2 regions of the Pantoea sp. X-Soil-MYKO-1785 genome follow, and region 2 is predicted to be linked to the other one. Evidence: predicted binding sites of a transcription regulator. Region 2 holds the regulator's gene; the other holds the start of a gene.

Region 1 (7,779 bases), 3.0 Mb from region 2:
GCGTTGCTGGCGGTATTACGCGGTTGCGATCCGCTGCTGTATCAGTATGTCGACGGGGCGGGATTTTTCACTTCTCATGGGCAGCCCAGCAAGCAGGTGCGGCTGGTGACCTATATCTGGGCGAAACGCTATCTTGATCATCATGATGACGAATTCATTCGTCGCTGCGAGCGGGTAAGAGGACAGTTTATGCTGACCAGCGCGCTGTGTGGACTGGTGGTGATCAGCCTGGTGGCGATGGCGATCTGGCATTAAAAAGGGCGACTTTCGTCGCCCTCTGGTCTGGCTGGCATTACACCAGTTTTAACGCAATCCAGTAGAGCGAACCTGACAGCACAATACACACCGGCAGCGTGAAGATCCACGCCATGGCGATGTTTTTGATGGTCCGGCTCTGCAATCCGCCGCCGTCAACCAGCATGGTACCGGCGACTGACGAAGAGAGGATGTGGGTGGTGGAAACCGGCATCCCGGTATAGCTGGCGACGCCGATAGAGAGCGCTGCCGTAACCTGGGCTGACATTCCCTGCGCATAGGTCATGCCTTTTTTACCAATCTTCTCACCAATGGTGGTGGCAACACGACGCCAGCCAATCATGGTGCCGATGCCCAGCGCTAACGCGACCGCAACGATAATCCAGATTGGCGCATACTCGATGGTGCCAAGCAGATCGCTTTTCAGCTTGTTAAGGAAGCGTTTGTCGTCCGGGGTGGTTTCCGGCAGCCTGGCCGCTTTGTCCGCCGTGTCTGAGATACACAGCAGCAGGCGACGCATCTGGCCGCGCTGTTCGACCGTCAGCTGATCGTAACTTTGCAGGTTATTCAGCAACACCTGTGCGCGCTGAACCGCCTGTAACGCGCGGGCGCTGTCACAGTGGAACTCCTGCGGGCTGGTGGATGGCACTTCTTCCGGCGTTGGCAGCTTAGGCGGTGCCATCTGGATAATATGCGTCAGCGAAGCGTTGTGCTGCTGATAATACTGCTCCAGATGATTAACCGCATCGCGGGTGCGGGTGATGTCGTAGCCTGAGGCATTCATGTTCACCACGAAGCCGGCCGGTGCCACGCCAATCAACACCAGCATGATCAGACCAATGCCTTTCTGGCCGTCATTCGCGCCATGCGAATAGCTGACGCCGATCGCCGAAACAATCAGGGCGATGCGGGTCCAGAACGGCGGCTTTTTCTTGCCGTCGATCTTTTCGCGGTCGGCTGGCGTCATATGAATGCGGGCACGTTTTTTAGTGCTGCTCCAGTAACGGCGCAGAATAAAGATCAGGCCACCGGCAATCACCAGGCCGACAATCGGCGACAGGATCAGAGACAGGAAGATGTTCAGCACTTTCGGGATGTTGAGCGCATCAACCACCGAGGTACCGGTCATCAGGGCGTTGGTCAGACCGATACCAATAATGGCGCCGATCAGGGTATGGGAGCTGGACGCCGGCAGACCCAGATACCAGGTGCCGAGATTCCAGATAATCGCCGCCAGCAGCATAGAAAACACCATGGCGAGACCGTGAGCCGATCCAACATTCAACAACAGATCGGTGGGGAGCATATGAACAATGGCATAGGCGACACTCAATCCACCGAGTAGCACGCCAAAGAAGTTAAACACGCCAGCCATAACCACAGCAAGCTGGGCACGCATGGCACGCGTATAGATGACCGTCGCAACTGCGTTGGCCGTGTCGTGGAAGCCGTTGATTGCTTCGTAAAACAATACAAACAGCAGGGCAAGAACCAATAACAGGCCAGTACTGAGGTCTAGACCAGCAAACAGATGTAGCATAAACGTTACGCCATTTTTGGAGGACATGAACGCGGCGCATTATCCGCGACAACGTGCTGTATGGGAAAGGAAAATATAGCCTTAATTTGACCTTTAGCAGTAACGTAGCCGGGTTAAAGGGGTAAAAAGGCCCAGATATTAGTCAGTTACATTATGACACATTTACGGCAAATTTTTGACACTGGCGTCTCAGTGAGCAGATCACTACAATCTGCGCCTTTCCGATTAAGTGAGTAAACCGCCGTGGAACAGTTTGACGTTATCATCATTGGTGCCGGGGCCGCAGGGCTGTTCTGTGCTGCCCAGGCCGGACAGCGCGGGCGTCGCGTATTGCTGCTGGATAACGGCAAAAAGCCGGGACGAAAGATCCTGATGTCAGGCGGCGGGCGCTGCAACTTCACCAATCTGTACACCGAACCGGCAGCCTATCTGTCACATAACCCCCATTTCTGTAAGTCGGCGCTGGCGCGTTATACCCAGTGGGACTTTATCGATCTGGTTAATCGTCACCAGATCGCCTGGCATGAGAAAACCCTCGGCCAGCTGTTTTGTGACGATTCCGCCCAGCAGATTGTCGATCTGCTGCTGGCCGAGTGTGAAAAGGGCCAGGTGACGCTGCGGTTACGCAGTGAAGTACTGAACGTGACGCGTGACGACAGCGGCTACACCCTGCAACTGAACGGCAGCACGGTGCAGGCGGAAAAACTGGTGATTGCCAGCGGCGGCCTGTCGATGCCCGGCCTGGGCGCGTCGCCGTTTGGCTATAAAATTGCTGAACAGTTTGGTCTGACTGTTTTCCCGACGCGCGCTGCGCTGGTGCCGTTTACCCTGCATAAGCCGCTGCTGGAACAGCTGCAGACGCTGTCCGGCGTAGCACTGGAAACCACCATCGACGCGCAGGACGGCACCCGCTTTAAAGAGGCGATGCTGTTTACCCACCGTGGGCTCTCTGGCCCGGCGGTGTTGCAGATCTCCAGCTACTGGCTGCCGGGTGAGTTCGTCACCATCGATCTGTCGCCTGCCACGCCGCTTGATGCCTTTCTGACCGTTCAGCGTGAGGCGCATCCGAACCTTAGCCTGAAGAACAGCCTGGCAAAAATTCTGCCGAAACGGCTGGTGGAAGTGCTGCAAACGCTGAAGGTGGTGCCGGATATCACTCTGAAGCAGCTCAACAGCAAGCAGCAGGCAGAGCTGGTGCAGACGCTGCACGCCTGGCGTATTCAGCCAAACGGAACCGAAGGCTATCGCACTGCTGAAGTGACGCTGGGCGGCGTGGATACCACCCAGCTCTCTTCGAAAACCATGGAAGCACGGACGGTACCGGGCCTCTATTTCATTGGTGAAGTGGTGGATGTGACCGGCTGGCTGGGGGGATATAACTTCCAGTGGGCGTGGAGTTCCGCCTGGGCGTGCGCCCAGGCGTTGTAAATCGTACGACTACCAGCGCTGATGCACGTAAGGCGCAATCTTCGCCTGATAAATCTGCTGCAGCGCCGCCATAGTCTGGTCAGACAGCGCGTCAACGCTGCTGGCGCGGGCATTGTCTGCCGCCTGCTGGCGATTTTTCGCGCCGGGGATCACCACGCTGACATCGTCGTTCATCAGGACCCAGCGCAGCGCCAGCATCGCCATGCTGATGTCGCCCGGCACGTAACGACGAATCTCCTCTACCGCCTCCAGCGCCACCTCATACGGTACGCCGGAAAAGGTTTCGCCTTTATCGAAGGCTTCGCCATTGCGGTTGAAAGCGCGGTGGTCGTCGGCAGCAAACTGGCTGTCCGGGCCCATTTTTCCGGTCAGCAAGCCGGATGCCAGCGGGACGCGGGCGATAATCCCGACATTACGCCGTTTCGCCTCTCGCAGCAGCAGTTCCGCCGGACGCTGGCGGAAGATGTTGTAGATCAGCTGAATGGATGAGACGTTGGGAAATTCCAGCGCCTTCAGTCCCTCTTCGACTTTTTCTACCGACACGCCGTAATGACGAATTTTCCCGGCGGCAACCATCTCATCCATCACTGCAAACACCTCCGGATTGTAATAGACCTCGGTTGGCGGGCAGTGAAGCTGCACTAAATCCAGCGTGTCGGTTTGCAGGTTCTCACGCGAGCGGTCAACAAACGCGTTGAGGTTGCTGGCGTTATAACCGTCAGCAACGTGCGGCGACAGCCGCCGGCCCAGCTTGGTCGCCACAAACGGACGTTCACCGCCCCGCTGATTCAGCACCCCGGCGATAATCTTTTCAGAGCGGCCGTCACCATACACATCGGCAGTATCAATAAAGGTGATGCCAGCATCCAGCGCCGCGTGCAGCGCGGCCTCGGCATCCTGCTGACTGACTTCTCCCCAGGTCCCGCCAATCGCCCATGCGCCAAAGCCAATCTCCGAGACGCGCTGACCGGTACGACCTAACGTGCGTTGTTTCATCTGAATCTTCCTCAATACAGGGGTGACAGTAAGCTGACAAAGATTGAGCTTAGCGCTAACCGGCGAGGAAGGGATGACGCCCGGTCACAGACTGCTACGCTGAAAAAGGGCAGACGACACCGCCAATCTACTGGTTATGCTGGCTATTTCGGCAAAATGCGGCCGGAGATGAACGATAGCCGCTTCGCTAATTAATTGATTTTAAGAAATTTCACCTGAAATTAACCAGGCGAGAGTGCCGTTTCGGTCACATACTTTCTCTTTTAAACCCGATAAGTGGATCGCCATGTTCAAATTTGTTAAATCGCTGTTTGCCAGTCCCGAGAAATTTCTGCAGATCATGTCCCGCCAGGACATCAACGACTCCATCGCTGAAGGTGAACGCATCATCATTGACGAGAACGGCAATATCTCGGTCAACACCCTTAGTGAAGAAGTGCACGAAGATTTTGCCCGCCATGTGAATACGTTAAAGGGAGTCTGAGGTGGGTACCGCAATATTCATGGTGTTAATGGTCAGTGGTTACTGGTACACCAGCCGCGATTTGAATAGCCGCTTTAAAATCCGCCGCTCGTCGGGCTGGGATGTCTATTTTCTGGTTGCCTTGTACGGCTGTATTTTTGTTTTGCAGGGCGTGTTTGCCACCGGCATTGTCTGGTTACTGCTGCTCGCCATCTCTGCTATTGCCAACGCGGTACAGATGATCCCGGGCGTCCATCTCAAATGGCAGATGGAGTTTATGAACTGGAGCTTCCTCGGCATCCAGGCACCGATTGTGATCATGCTGGCGTTTGCCATTTTGTTTTGCCTGTATCGCTCGAACTGGGCGGGCAGTGCACGACTTAACGTCTCCGGGCGTAAAGATCTCTATCAGCAACTGTCGCGCTCGAATGGCGTTGAGCAGCTGCTGTTTCAATGTATGGAAGAGGGTGAACTGGCGTGGATTACGCTCAAGTCCCGCCGCATTTACATCGGAATGGTGCACGCCTCAACCTTTGAGTATGAAAGCACCAAAAATATCGTTCTGATCCCGATGCTCAGCGGCTATCGCGACAGCAAAACGCTGAAGCTGGCGGTAGAGCATAACTACAGCAAGTGGTATGCCGAGCATGACATTACGCTGGACTCTACGCCGAAAGACGCGATGTCATTTCGTAAAGTAATTATGGTCGATCAGATTGAAAGCCTGTCACTGTTTGACCCGGCCAGCGCCACTGCGCTATCGATGGGCCATCCCCAGGAAGTCGAGAAGAGCCAGGGCAGCGATAACGATAAGAGTCCGGATGATGAGAGCCGGGAGCCACCGCAGTAACCTTGTGCTGGCCCCTTACTGCGTGAGGGGCTTACACCATATTCTCCGCCGTAAACAGCCGGAACGCGACTTTACCCTGCTGATAGACATCCGGCTGATAACCGGTTTCCAGATGCCGCAGCAGCAGGTCAATCGACAACCGGGCGTGCTGCCGGGCGTGCTGATCGAGGGTAAACGCCACTTCATCATTCAGCAGCAGCTGACGGGTCACTGAATAAAGCTCGTGGGTAATGTAAGTACAGCGGCCCAGCAGCTGATGGGCGCGCAGCGTTTCGCTGACGTCAGTATTGCCCATGCCGGTATTGTAGACGCCCGCAATCGCCTGCGACTGGGTCAGATTACGCGCCAGCAGGCTGCGGATGGTGCCGCGGTCGTCCTGACCCAGCAGCACTTCACGCAGGTGCCGCTGCGGCGCGCGCTGGCTCATCACTTCACGGAAACCGGCGATGCGCTGCCGGTGTGCCTGGTAATCGAAACGGCCGCTGACCATCACGATATCGCCGGGCTGATGAGCGGTTTTACTCATCAGCAACCCGGCTGTCCGTCCCGCCTGATACTGGTCGATACCGACATGGCACAGGCGATCGGCGGCGGGCAGATCGGTCACGATGGTGATCACCGGCACGTTACGGCTGCGACACAGCGCCAGTGCGCGATAGATCGGCGGCGAATCGTGGGCGAAAACAATGATGCCGTCGCGATTGGCGCTGCGGGCAATAATGCTCTGCGCCAGCTTTTCGGGCTGCGCTTCGGTCACCAGGGTTTTGTGCAGCTTAAGACGGCGATAGCCGAGCTGGCTGGCGACGTCGCTGAAGTGGGCGGTCAGCTGCTGGAAAAACGAGGAGCCGTTGTTGCTGAGGAACACCTCTATTTGCCATGGATGCTGATACTCCTCCGGTAACAGGCGCTTCAGGCCGACTTCGCGCGCTGCTTTCAGCACTTTGCGGGTGGTGTCCAGCGACACGCCGCCACGTTCATTCAGCACCCGATCAACCGTCGCGATACCGACCCCGGCCATTTTTGCTACCGTGTCTAAGGTGAGCTTTTTCATTCAGACTCCACGTGAAAGAAGCGGGCGAACATCGCACAGCCTGCCACGCAATCGATATCTTCTAACCGGTTAAAAGTAAAAGATAAAGCGAAATATTGATGGAAAACCATCAAGAGAAACGGCCCCGCTGGCTTAGCTGCCCGGCGGGCGCATTTTACCGGCTGTGCGGTCGCCGGACGAAATAGCACCTGCGGCTGCTGGCAGGACAGATTTGCCGTTAAGCTGATAGATGACATCATCAATGAGGAATCAATATGGCTCAGCAAGGTAAAGCATTAGTGATCGGCGCATCACGCGGTATTGGTCTGGCGGTGTTGCAGGCATTTGCCGCCCAGGGCTGGCCGGTTATCGCCACGCATCGCAGCGGCATTCCGGCACAGGGCGAACAGCCGGGCGTCACCTGGCATGCGCTGGATATGACCGAATCGTCGGCGGTGCAGCAACTGGCAGACCAGCTCGCCGGACAGACGTTTGATGCGATTCTGATTAATGCCGGCATCTATGGTCCGGCGCACCAGACGCTGGCGCAGAGTGAGGCGCAGGAGCTGGCTCAGCTGTTTCTGACCAATGCGGTGGCACCGGTACGCAGTGCCGAAATTTTGCTGCCGCTGCTTAGCAAGCAGAAGGGCGTGCTGGCGATCACCTCATCACAGCTGGCCAGCCTGAGCGAAAATCCGCGCGCCGACATGCCGCTCTATTCCGCCAGTAAAGCGGCGCTGAATATGCTGAGCCGGTCGCTGGCTGAGGAGGTTGAAGCCCAGGCCGGCACGCTGGTGACGCTGCATCCGGGCTGGGTAAAAACCGATATGGGAGGCGATGCTGCGCCGTTAACCGCTGAAGAGAGTGCGGACGGTATTGTCCGGCAGCTGACCGCCTGGCAGGGCCGTGGCGGTCATCACTACATTGATTACACCGGTAAAACGCTGCAATGGTAATCACCGGCGGGGCGGTTACGCCCCGATATCACGCAAGGCTTTGCCCTTCATCAGGTTGCGTTCGATATGCTCCAGCGTGACGTGCTTTGTCTCTGGCACCAGCAGCATGGTCAGCACGATAAACAGCAGATTGAGCGCGCCGTAGAACCAAAAGGTATTGGCGTTGCCCAGCTGATCGAGCATGGTCAGGAAGGTGGCACCGACAATCATGTTACCGACCCAGTTGGTGGTGGTAGAGGCGGTAATGCCGAAATCACGCCC
Region 2 (7,779 bases):
CTGGATCGGTCGGCGGACCCACTCAGATGCCTGCGTGCCGAGATCGCCCCAGCGTTGCGGCACCGATGTCGCGCCACACAGGCGGGTAATCGAGAAAATGGCGTCGAGCTGACGCGGCGTAATCTGCTGCAGCGGATTGCGTTGATTAACCACCACCACCAGCGCATCCATCGCTACCGGTACCGCCAGCGGAGGATAACCATAGCGCGCTTCAAACGCCTGCCGTTCATCCGCCTGCATCGGGCGGCTCATTGGCCCAAGCTGCGCCGCACCGGCAGCCAGCGCAGTCGGCGCGGTCGACGAACCGGAAGCCTGCACCTGCACATTGACCCCCGGTGCCTGCCGGCTGAAATCCTCGCCCCACAGCGTCATCAGGTAGCCCAGCGTATCAGACCCGACGCTGCTGAGGTTGCCCGACAGCGTGCCGGGCTGGGCCAGCGCCATGCCTGGCAATAAAATGACCATCAACAAAACAAGTGCGCGCATCAAGCAGATCCGTCAGCCATTAATGGAGGCATTCTCCTGCATCCCACTGCTGACAATCAACCTTGCCGGCAGGGTAAAGGTAAAACAGGTCTCCTGATGCGGCACGCTGGTGATATCTAGCCGCGCATTATGGTGGCTCAGGGCATGTTTCACGATCGCCAGCCCCAGCCCGCTGCCGCCGGTCGCCCGCGATCGCGCCTTATCGACCCGGTAGAAACGCTCGGTGAGACGGGGAATATGTTCAGCCGCGATGCCCGGCCCGTTATCGCACACCCGAAACGTTGCGCCCTGCTTGCTGCGCAGCCAGCTGATATCAATGCGCGTGCCCTCCGGCGTATGATTTACCGCGTTGTAGACCAGGTTGGAGATGGCGCTGCGCAGTTGTTCATCGTTGCCGAACACTTTCAGATGCGGATCGGTATGGAAATGGATGTCGTGACGTCCGCCGCTCAGGGTGGCGGCCTCATGCTGCAGCAGCCGGAGCATCACCGGCACATCAACCTTCTCTTTCAGATCGATCGCCGGTGCAGCTTCAATCCGCGACAGCGTCAGCAGCTGTTTAACCAGGCTGTCCATGCGGCGCGTCTGCTCCGACATGGTATGCAGCGCCTTACCGCGTGAACGCTCGTTCATCACCGAGTCATTCATCATCTCCAGATAGCCCTGCAGCACCGTCAGCGGGGTGCGCAGTTCATGGCTGACGTTGGCAAAGAAGTTACGCCGCGCCCCCTCCAGCTGATGCATCTGAGTGACGTCACGCGCCACCAGCAGCCACTGGCCTTCACTGTAGGGCATAACGCGAAATTCCATGTGGTACTGGTTATTCAGCACCAGCGTCAGCGGTTTGTCGAAGTCACGCTGGCGGATATAGCGCGAGAATTCCGGATAGCGCAGCAGGTTAAGGATGTTCTGGCCATTATCTTCTGGCCAGCGTAGCCCGAGATGCTGTTGTGCCAGCCCGTTGCACCAGAAAATGGTGCCCTCTTCGGTGGTGAGGATCACCGCATCCGGCAGCGACTCAGCGCCGCTGCGAAAGCGTTTAATCAGGTTGCCGAGTTCACGCCGCCGCCGCCGGTTGCGTAACTGCATCTGGTAGAGCCCGTAAAACAGCGGTTCCCAGCTGGCCCGCCCGGCCGGCGGCGTCATGGTGCGATCGAGCCACAACCAGTGCGACAGGCGCATCAGGTTGTGGAAATGCCACAGCAGCACCGCCAGCACGCTCAGCAACAGCAGCCACGGCAGATAACCGAACAGCAGGCCAAGCAGCAGCGCAGGCAGACACGCCAGCAGCAGTTCTGACAGTAATCTCTTCCAGGAGAGGCGTTCCAGCACGGTGAAAACTCCGTTTAGTAGCGGGCAGAGAAACGATACCCTGTTCCACGGACGGTTTGTACCATGCGATCGTGGCCGGAGACTTCCAGCGCTTTACGTAAACGGCGAATGTGAACATCGACGGTGCGATCTTCGACATACACGTTGGTGCCCCAGACGTGGTTCAGCAGCTGTTCGCGGCTATAAACCCGCTCCGGGTGGGTCATAAAGAAGTGCAGCAGTTTATATTCGGTAGGGCCCATTTCCAGCGGCGTGGTTTCCGACATCACCCGGTGCGAGGAGGGATCCAGACTCAGTCCCTGCATCTCAATCACCTCTTCCACCGCCATCGGTGAAATACGGCGCATGACGGCTTTGATGCGCGCCATCAGCTCTTTTGGCGAGAACGGCTTGGTGATGTAATCGTCAGCGCCGACTTCCAGCCCGCGCACCCGGTCCTCTTCTTCACCGCGGGCGGTTAGCATCATCACCGGAATATCGCGGGTCATCGCTTCGCGTTTCAGATGCTTAATAAACTGAATGCCGCTGCCGCCGGGTAACATCCAGTCCAGCAGAATCAGATCGGGCCAGGGTTCAATCAGCTTACCCACTGCGCTGTCATAATCTTCCGCCTCAATTGGCTGATAGTCGTTCTGCTCCAGAACAAAGCACAACATTTCACGGATTGGGGCTTCATCTTCCACAACCAAAATGCGCTTAGCCATTATTACTCCTGCTGATATGACGGCTGTCACTGAGATTCGCGGCGCCATTATGCGTCAGATTTGTGACACTTTTATGAAAAACATACCCGCTCATTCAGGCCAGTGGTAATCAATTATGACCGCGCAGCGACAATTTTTCGCTTTGGCCACAGAGCCAGTATAATCGCCGGGCGAATTACAACGGCAGGGAGTTTTATGCGCATCATTCATACTGCGGACTGGCATCTGGGGCAGTTCTTTTACAACAAGAGTCGGGCAGCGGAACATCAGGCGTTTCTCGACTGGTTGTTGATCCAGATCGAACAGCATCAGGTGGATGCGTTAATCGTGGCGGGCGATCTGTTCGATACCGGCACCCCGCCCAGCTACGCGCGCGAAATGTTCAACCGCTTTGTGGTGGCGCTGCAGCCCAGCGGCTGTCAGCTGATTGTGCTGGCGGGCAATCACGACTCGGTGGCGACGCTCAATGAGTCACGCGAACTGCTCGCCTGCCTGAATACCCGGGTGATCGCCACGCCCGAGGCCAACAGCGATGTGCTGCTGCTCACCACCCGTCAGGGCGCGCCGGGCGTGCTGCTGTGCGCCATTCCATATCTGCGGCCGCGCGACATCCTGCGCAGCCGCGCCGGCCAGTCCGGACGCGACAAGCAGACCTCGCTGCTGGAGGCGATTGCTCATCATTATCAGCAGCGCGTGGCTGCCGCGCGGGCGCTGGACCCGGCTCTGCCAATCGTGGCCACCGGCCATCTCACCACCGTCGGCGTCAGCCAGAGCGACTCGGTACGTGACATCTATATCGGCACGCTGGACGCCTTTCCGGCCGCCGCCTTTCCTGAGGTCGATTACATCGCGCTCGGCCACATTCATCGCGCTCAGCGGGTAGCGGGCACCGAGCACATCCGTTACAGCGGCTCGCCGATTGCACTCAGTTTTGATGAACTGGGCAGTGAAAAAAGCGTCTTCCTGCTGGACTTCACCCCGCGCGGTTTGCAAACGGTGACGCCGCTGGTGGTGCCGCAGGTGCAGCCGATGCAGGTACTGAAAGGCTCACTGGCACAGATTGCGCAGCAGCTCAGCGATTTCAGCGGCGTGCAGCAGGAAAAACCGACCTGGCTGGATATCGAAGTCACTACTCAGGAGTACCTCAGCGACCTGCAGCGCCAGGTGGAAACCCTGACCGCAGAACTGCCGGTGGAAGTGTTGCTGTTGCGCCGCAGCCGCGAGCAGCGTCAGCACAGTCTGGCGCGACTCGACAACGAAACCCTGAGCGAACTGAAAGTGGAAGAGGTGTTTGCCCGTCGCCTGGCGCTGGATAGTGAACTGCAACCGCAGCAGATCGATCAGATGACCACCCTGTTCCGCCAGACGCTGGCCGACATTGAGGAACCACAGTGAAGATCCTCACGCTACGGTTTAAAAACCTTAACGCACTGCGCGGTGAATGGTTTATCGATTTCCGCGCCGAACCCTTCGCCAGCAACGGGCTGTTCGCGATTACCGGTGCCACCGGCGCAGGCAAAACCACGCTGCTGGATGCCATCTGTCTGGCACTCTATCACCAGACGCCGCGTCTCGGCGCCATCTCCCAGAGTCAGAATGCGCTGATGACCCGCGACTGCGCCGAGTGTCTGGCCGAAGTGGAATTTGAGATCAAAGGCGAAGCCTGGCGCGCCTTCTGGAGCCAGAACCGCGCACGCGGCACCGCCGACGGCAAACTGCAGGCGCCGCGGGTGGAGCTGGCGCGCTGTGCCGACGATACCATCGTCGCCGACAAGGTCGGTGACAAACTGAGGCTGATTGAGACCCTTTCCGGCCTCGACTTTGAGCGTTTTACCCGCTCGATGATGCTCTCCCAGGGACAGTTCGCCGCCTTCCTCAACGCCAAAGCCAGCGAACGGGCCGAACTGCTGGAAGAGCTGACCGGCACCGAAATTTACGGCCAGATTTCCGCCGCAATCTATGAACGCCATAAAGAGGCAAAAACCGCGCTCGACCTGCTGCGCAGCCGGGCGGGCGCCATGGCGCTGCTGGATGACGACACCCGCACCGCGCTGCAACAGCAGATGCTGCAACTGAGCGCGGCGGAACAGACGCTGAGTCGTGACTATCAGCACGCCCAGCAGCAGCAGCAGTGGCAGCAACAGGCGCAGCAGCTCCAGCAGGATATCGCGCAGACCCGCCAGGCGCTGCAACAGGCGGAGGCGGCGGCGCAGGCCGCTGAAGCGGACCGGCAGCGGCTGACGCGCAGCGAACCGGCTGAAAAGCTGCGGGCTACCCTGCAGCAGCGCGACGAACGGGCGAATGCGCTGCGTGAGGTACGCAGTCAGCAGCAGCAGCTGTCCGACGCGCACCAGCAGGCGCTGGCTGAACAGCAACGCCAGCAGCAGCACTATGCCGCCGCCCAGGCCGCGGCGGAACAGGCACGCCAGCAACAGCAGCAACAGGAGAGCCTGCTGACCGAACAGGTGATGCCGCTGGATCAGTCACTGCAGGCACTGCAACAGCAGCTGACGCAGCAGCAGCAGGAAAAAGAGCGCCAGCAGCAGCAGTACGATCGGACTCAAGGTACGCTGACCGAACAGACTCACCAGCTTAGCGCCTTACAACAGGCGATCGCGGAGCAGCAAACCCTGCGTCAGCAGTTAGCCGATATGGCGCAATGGGGCGCATCGCTGCCGCTGTGGCAGGAACGATTTGCCCAGCTGGCGCAGCGCGAGGCGACCCTCGCCGGACTGGTGCAACAGCAGCAGCAACAGCAGCAGAAAATCGCGGCGCAGCAAGCAGAACGGGAACAGCAGGCGAAGCAGGCCTTACCCCGCCAGCAGGCTGAGCAGGCCGCCGCTCAGGCGCTGCTGCAAGCAGAGCAAGTACTAACTTCGCTGCAGGAGCAGCATCCGCCAGCCGCGCTACGAGAGGCGCTAAGCCAGCTGCACAGCAGCCGCGCGGCGCGGCAGCAGCTGTTACTGCTTTCCACTCAATGGCATCCGCTGCATCAGCAGCTTGGTCAGCGCCAGCAGCAGCTGGCCGGGCTGGAAAAAGCTCACCAGCAGACGGAGGCGGAACTACACAGCCTGCGCGAAACATGGAAACGCGAGAAACAGCAGCTGGATGATGTCGATAAAATCTGCGCGCTGGAGCAGCAGATTGCCGATCTTTCGCAGTATCGCGCCCGGCTCACACCAGACCAGCCCTGTCCGCTGTGTGGCTCCTGCACACATCCGGCAGTCGCCAGCTACAGCACGCTGGAAATCAGCGCCAATCAACAGCGACGCGCTGCCCTGCAACAGCAGGTCGATGCACTGCGCGAAGCGGGTACCGCCAAAAAAGAACAGTTAAAGCAGTCGGCGACCCAGCAGCAGACGCTGCGCGACGACATTGCCGAAACCCAGCGGCAGCTTGCTGGTCTGGAGCAGCAATGGCAGGCGCTCAGCGGTGAGCTGGCACTTACCTTCACCCTGTCAGATCGCGACGCACTGACCCAGTGGCAGCAGCAGCAAAATCAACGCGAACAGCAGCTTGAGCAGCAGCGACAGGCGCTGGAGGCGGCTGAGCAGGCGCGCCAGGCGGCAAAAGATCACCATCTTCAGCAGTCGCAGGCCTGGCAGCAGCATCTGCAGGCCGAACAGCTGGCGCAGCAGTCGCTGGATAACCTGCAGCAGGCGCTCAGCGCGCTGCAACAGCGCCAGCAGCAGGAACAGGCGAGCTGGCAGCAGTTGCAGGACGCAGTACAGCAGCAGTTCAGCCAGCATGGCCTGAGCCTGCCTGCCGCCGCTGAACGTGAATCCTGGCTGGCCGCTCAGCAATCCCGCTGGCAGCGCTGGCAGGAAAGTGAGCAACTACTCGCTAACCTGCAGCCGCAGCTGCTGCGCGGCGAAACTCAGCTGACTGCGCTGCAACAACAGGCCGAACGTGAACAGCAGCAGCTGACCACTCAGCAGCAGCAACTGCACCACCATCAGACCCGGCTCGACGAGATGCGCCAGCAGCGTCAGGCGCTGTTTGGCGATCGCGAGGTCGCCGTGGCCCGCCAGCAGATGCAGGCCAGCCTCCGCCAGCATGAGGCGCAGCTCGCGCAGCAGCTGGAGGGGTTACAGCGGGCGCAAAGCGGAGTCAGCAGCCTGCAGGGCCAGCTGGCGGTGCTGGAGAGCCAGCGGCAACAGCTGGTCACCCGTCTGGCTGAGGCGGAACAGACCCTGCTGCAGGCGCTGACCGCCGCCGGGTTCCGTGATGAAGCCACGCTGCGCGCCGCGCTGCTGGACGAGCAAACCGCGCAGCAGCTGCGTCAACAGCTGCAGCAGATCGATCAGCACCATCAGCAGCAACAGACGCGGCTGGCGGATCTGCATCAGCGGCAGGCGGCGCACCAGCAGGCGCAGCCCGCTGCGATGCCAGCCTCGGCTGAGGCGCTGGCGCAGCAGCTGGAACAGCTGCGGCTGGCGCTACGTGACAATGCCAGCCAGCAGGGCCAGATACAGCAACAGCTACAGAGCGATGCCAGCCTGCGCCAGCAGCAGCAGAGCCTGATGACGCAGATTGCAGAGGACGAAACGGTGCTGGCGCAGTGGGGATTGCTCAACGATCTGATTGGCTCCGCCAGCGGCGACAAGTTCCGGCGCTTTGCCCAGGGCTTAACGCTGGATCACCTGGTGGCGCTCGCCAACCGTCAGCTCGACCGGCTGCACGGCCGTTATCTGCTGCAGCGTCGGGCGCAGGATCTGCTGGAGCTGGACGTGGTGGATACCTGGCAGGCTGACACGGCGCGCGATACCCGCACCCTGTCCGGCGGCGAGAGCTTTCTCGTCAGCCTGGCGCTGGCACTGGCGTTATCCGATCTGGTCAGCCACAAAACCCGTATTGAATCGCTGTTTCTCGACGAAGGCTTCGGCACGCTGGATGCGCAAACGCTCGATACCGCGCTGGACGCGCTGGATGCGCTCAACGCCAGCGGCAAAACCATCGGCGTGATCAGTCACGTTGAAGCGATGAAAGAGCGGATTCCGGTGCAGATCAAGGTGCGAAAAATGAATGGGCTGGGCTACAGCCAGCTGGAGTTGCCGCAGGGATAACGGGCGCCGCAGCGCCCGCTTTGTTGCCGATCAGCGGGCGCTAATCAGCCTGTAGCGCGGTCCGGTCAGCAAACCACCCTGCTCATTCTGCGCCAGCAGGCGATTGCTGGTCAGGCCGGCAATCGAGTGGGCTTTATCGCTGACGTTGTTGGCGATCTGTTTGATCGCCGCACTGACCAGCATGCCAACCA

Evidence for each region. Region 2 encodes PhoB, which activates phosphate uptake and scavenging genes when phosphate is short. Its sites were predicted from a motif close to CTGTCATAAAACTGNCNNAT; they were not measured.
Region 1: pitA (inorganic phosphate transporter PitA) is a predicted target of PhoB. The motif match lies at 1,958-1,977, and genes of this name have one in related genera.

Annotation. Positions count from the first base shown of each region.
Region 1 covers NZ_AP036000.1:3,949,299-3,957,077, reverse strand. The annotation lists gene uspB (universal stress protein UspB) at 1-255, shown strand, start outside; gene pitA (inorganic phosphate transporter PitA) at 293-1,795, opposite strand; gene AC6I8D_RS18795 (BaiN/RdsA family NAD(P)/FAD-dependent oxidoreductase) at 2,039-3,223, shown strand; gene AC6I8D_RS18790 (aldo/keto reductase) at 3,233-4,219, opposite strand; gene AC6I8D_RS18785 (hypothetical protein) at 4,506-4,703, shown strand; gene AC6I8D_RS18780 (hypothetical protein) at 4,705-5,532, shown strand; gene AC6I8D_RS18775 (LacI family DNA-binding transcriptional regulator) at 5,564-6,583, opposite strand; gene AC6I8D_RS18770 (hypothetical protein) at 6,580-6,822, opposite strand; gene AC6I8D_RS18765 (SDR family oxidoreductase) at 6,838-7,518, shown strand; gene AC6I8D_RS18760 (sugar porter family MFS transporter) at 7,534-7,779, opposite strand, start outside.
Region 2 covers NZ_AP036000.1:933,505-941,283, reverse strand. The annotation lists gene AC6I8D_RS04250 (PstS family phosphate ABC transporter substrate-binding protein) at 1-486, opposite strand, end outside; gene phoR (phosphate regulon sensor histidine kinase PhoR) at 499-1,818, opposite strand; gene phoB (phosphate response regulator transcription factor PhoB) at 1,833-2,522, opposite strand; gene sbcD (exonuclease subunit SbcD) at 2,718-3,917, shown strand; gene AC6I8D_RS04230 (AAA family ATPase) at 3,914-7,588, shown strand; gene AC6I8D_RS04225 (DUF799 domain-containing protein) at 7,619-7,779, opposite strand, start outside.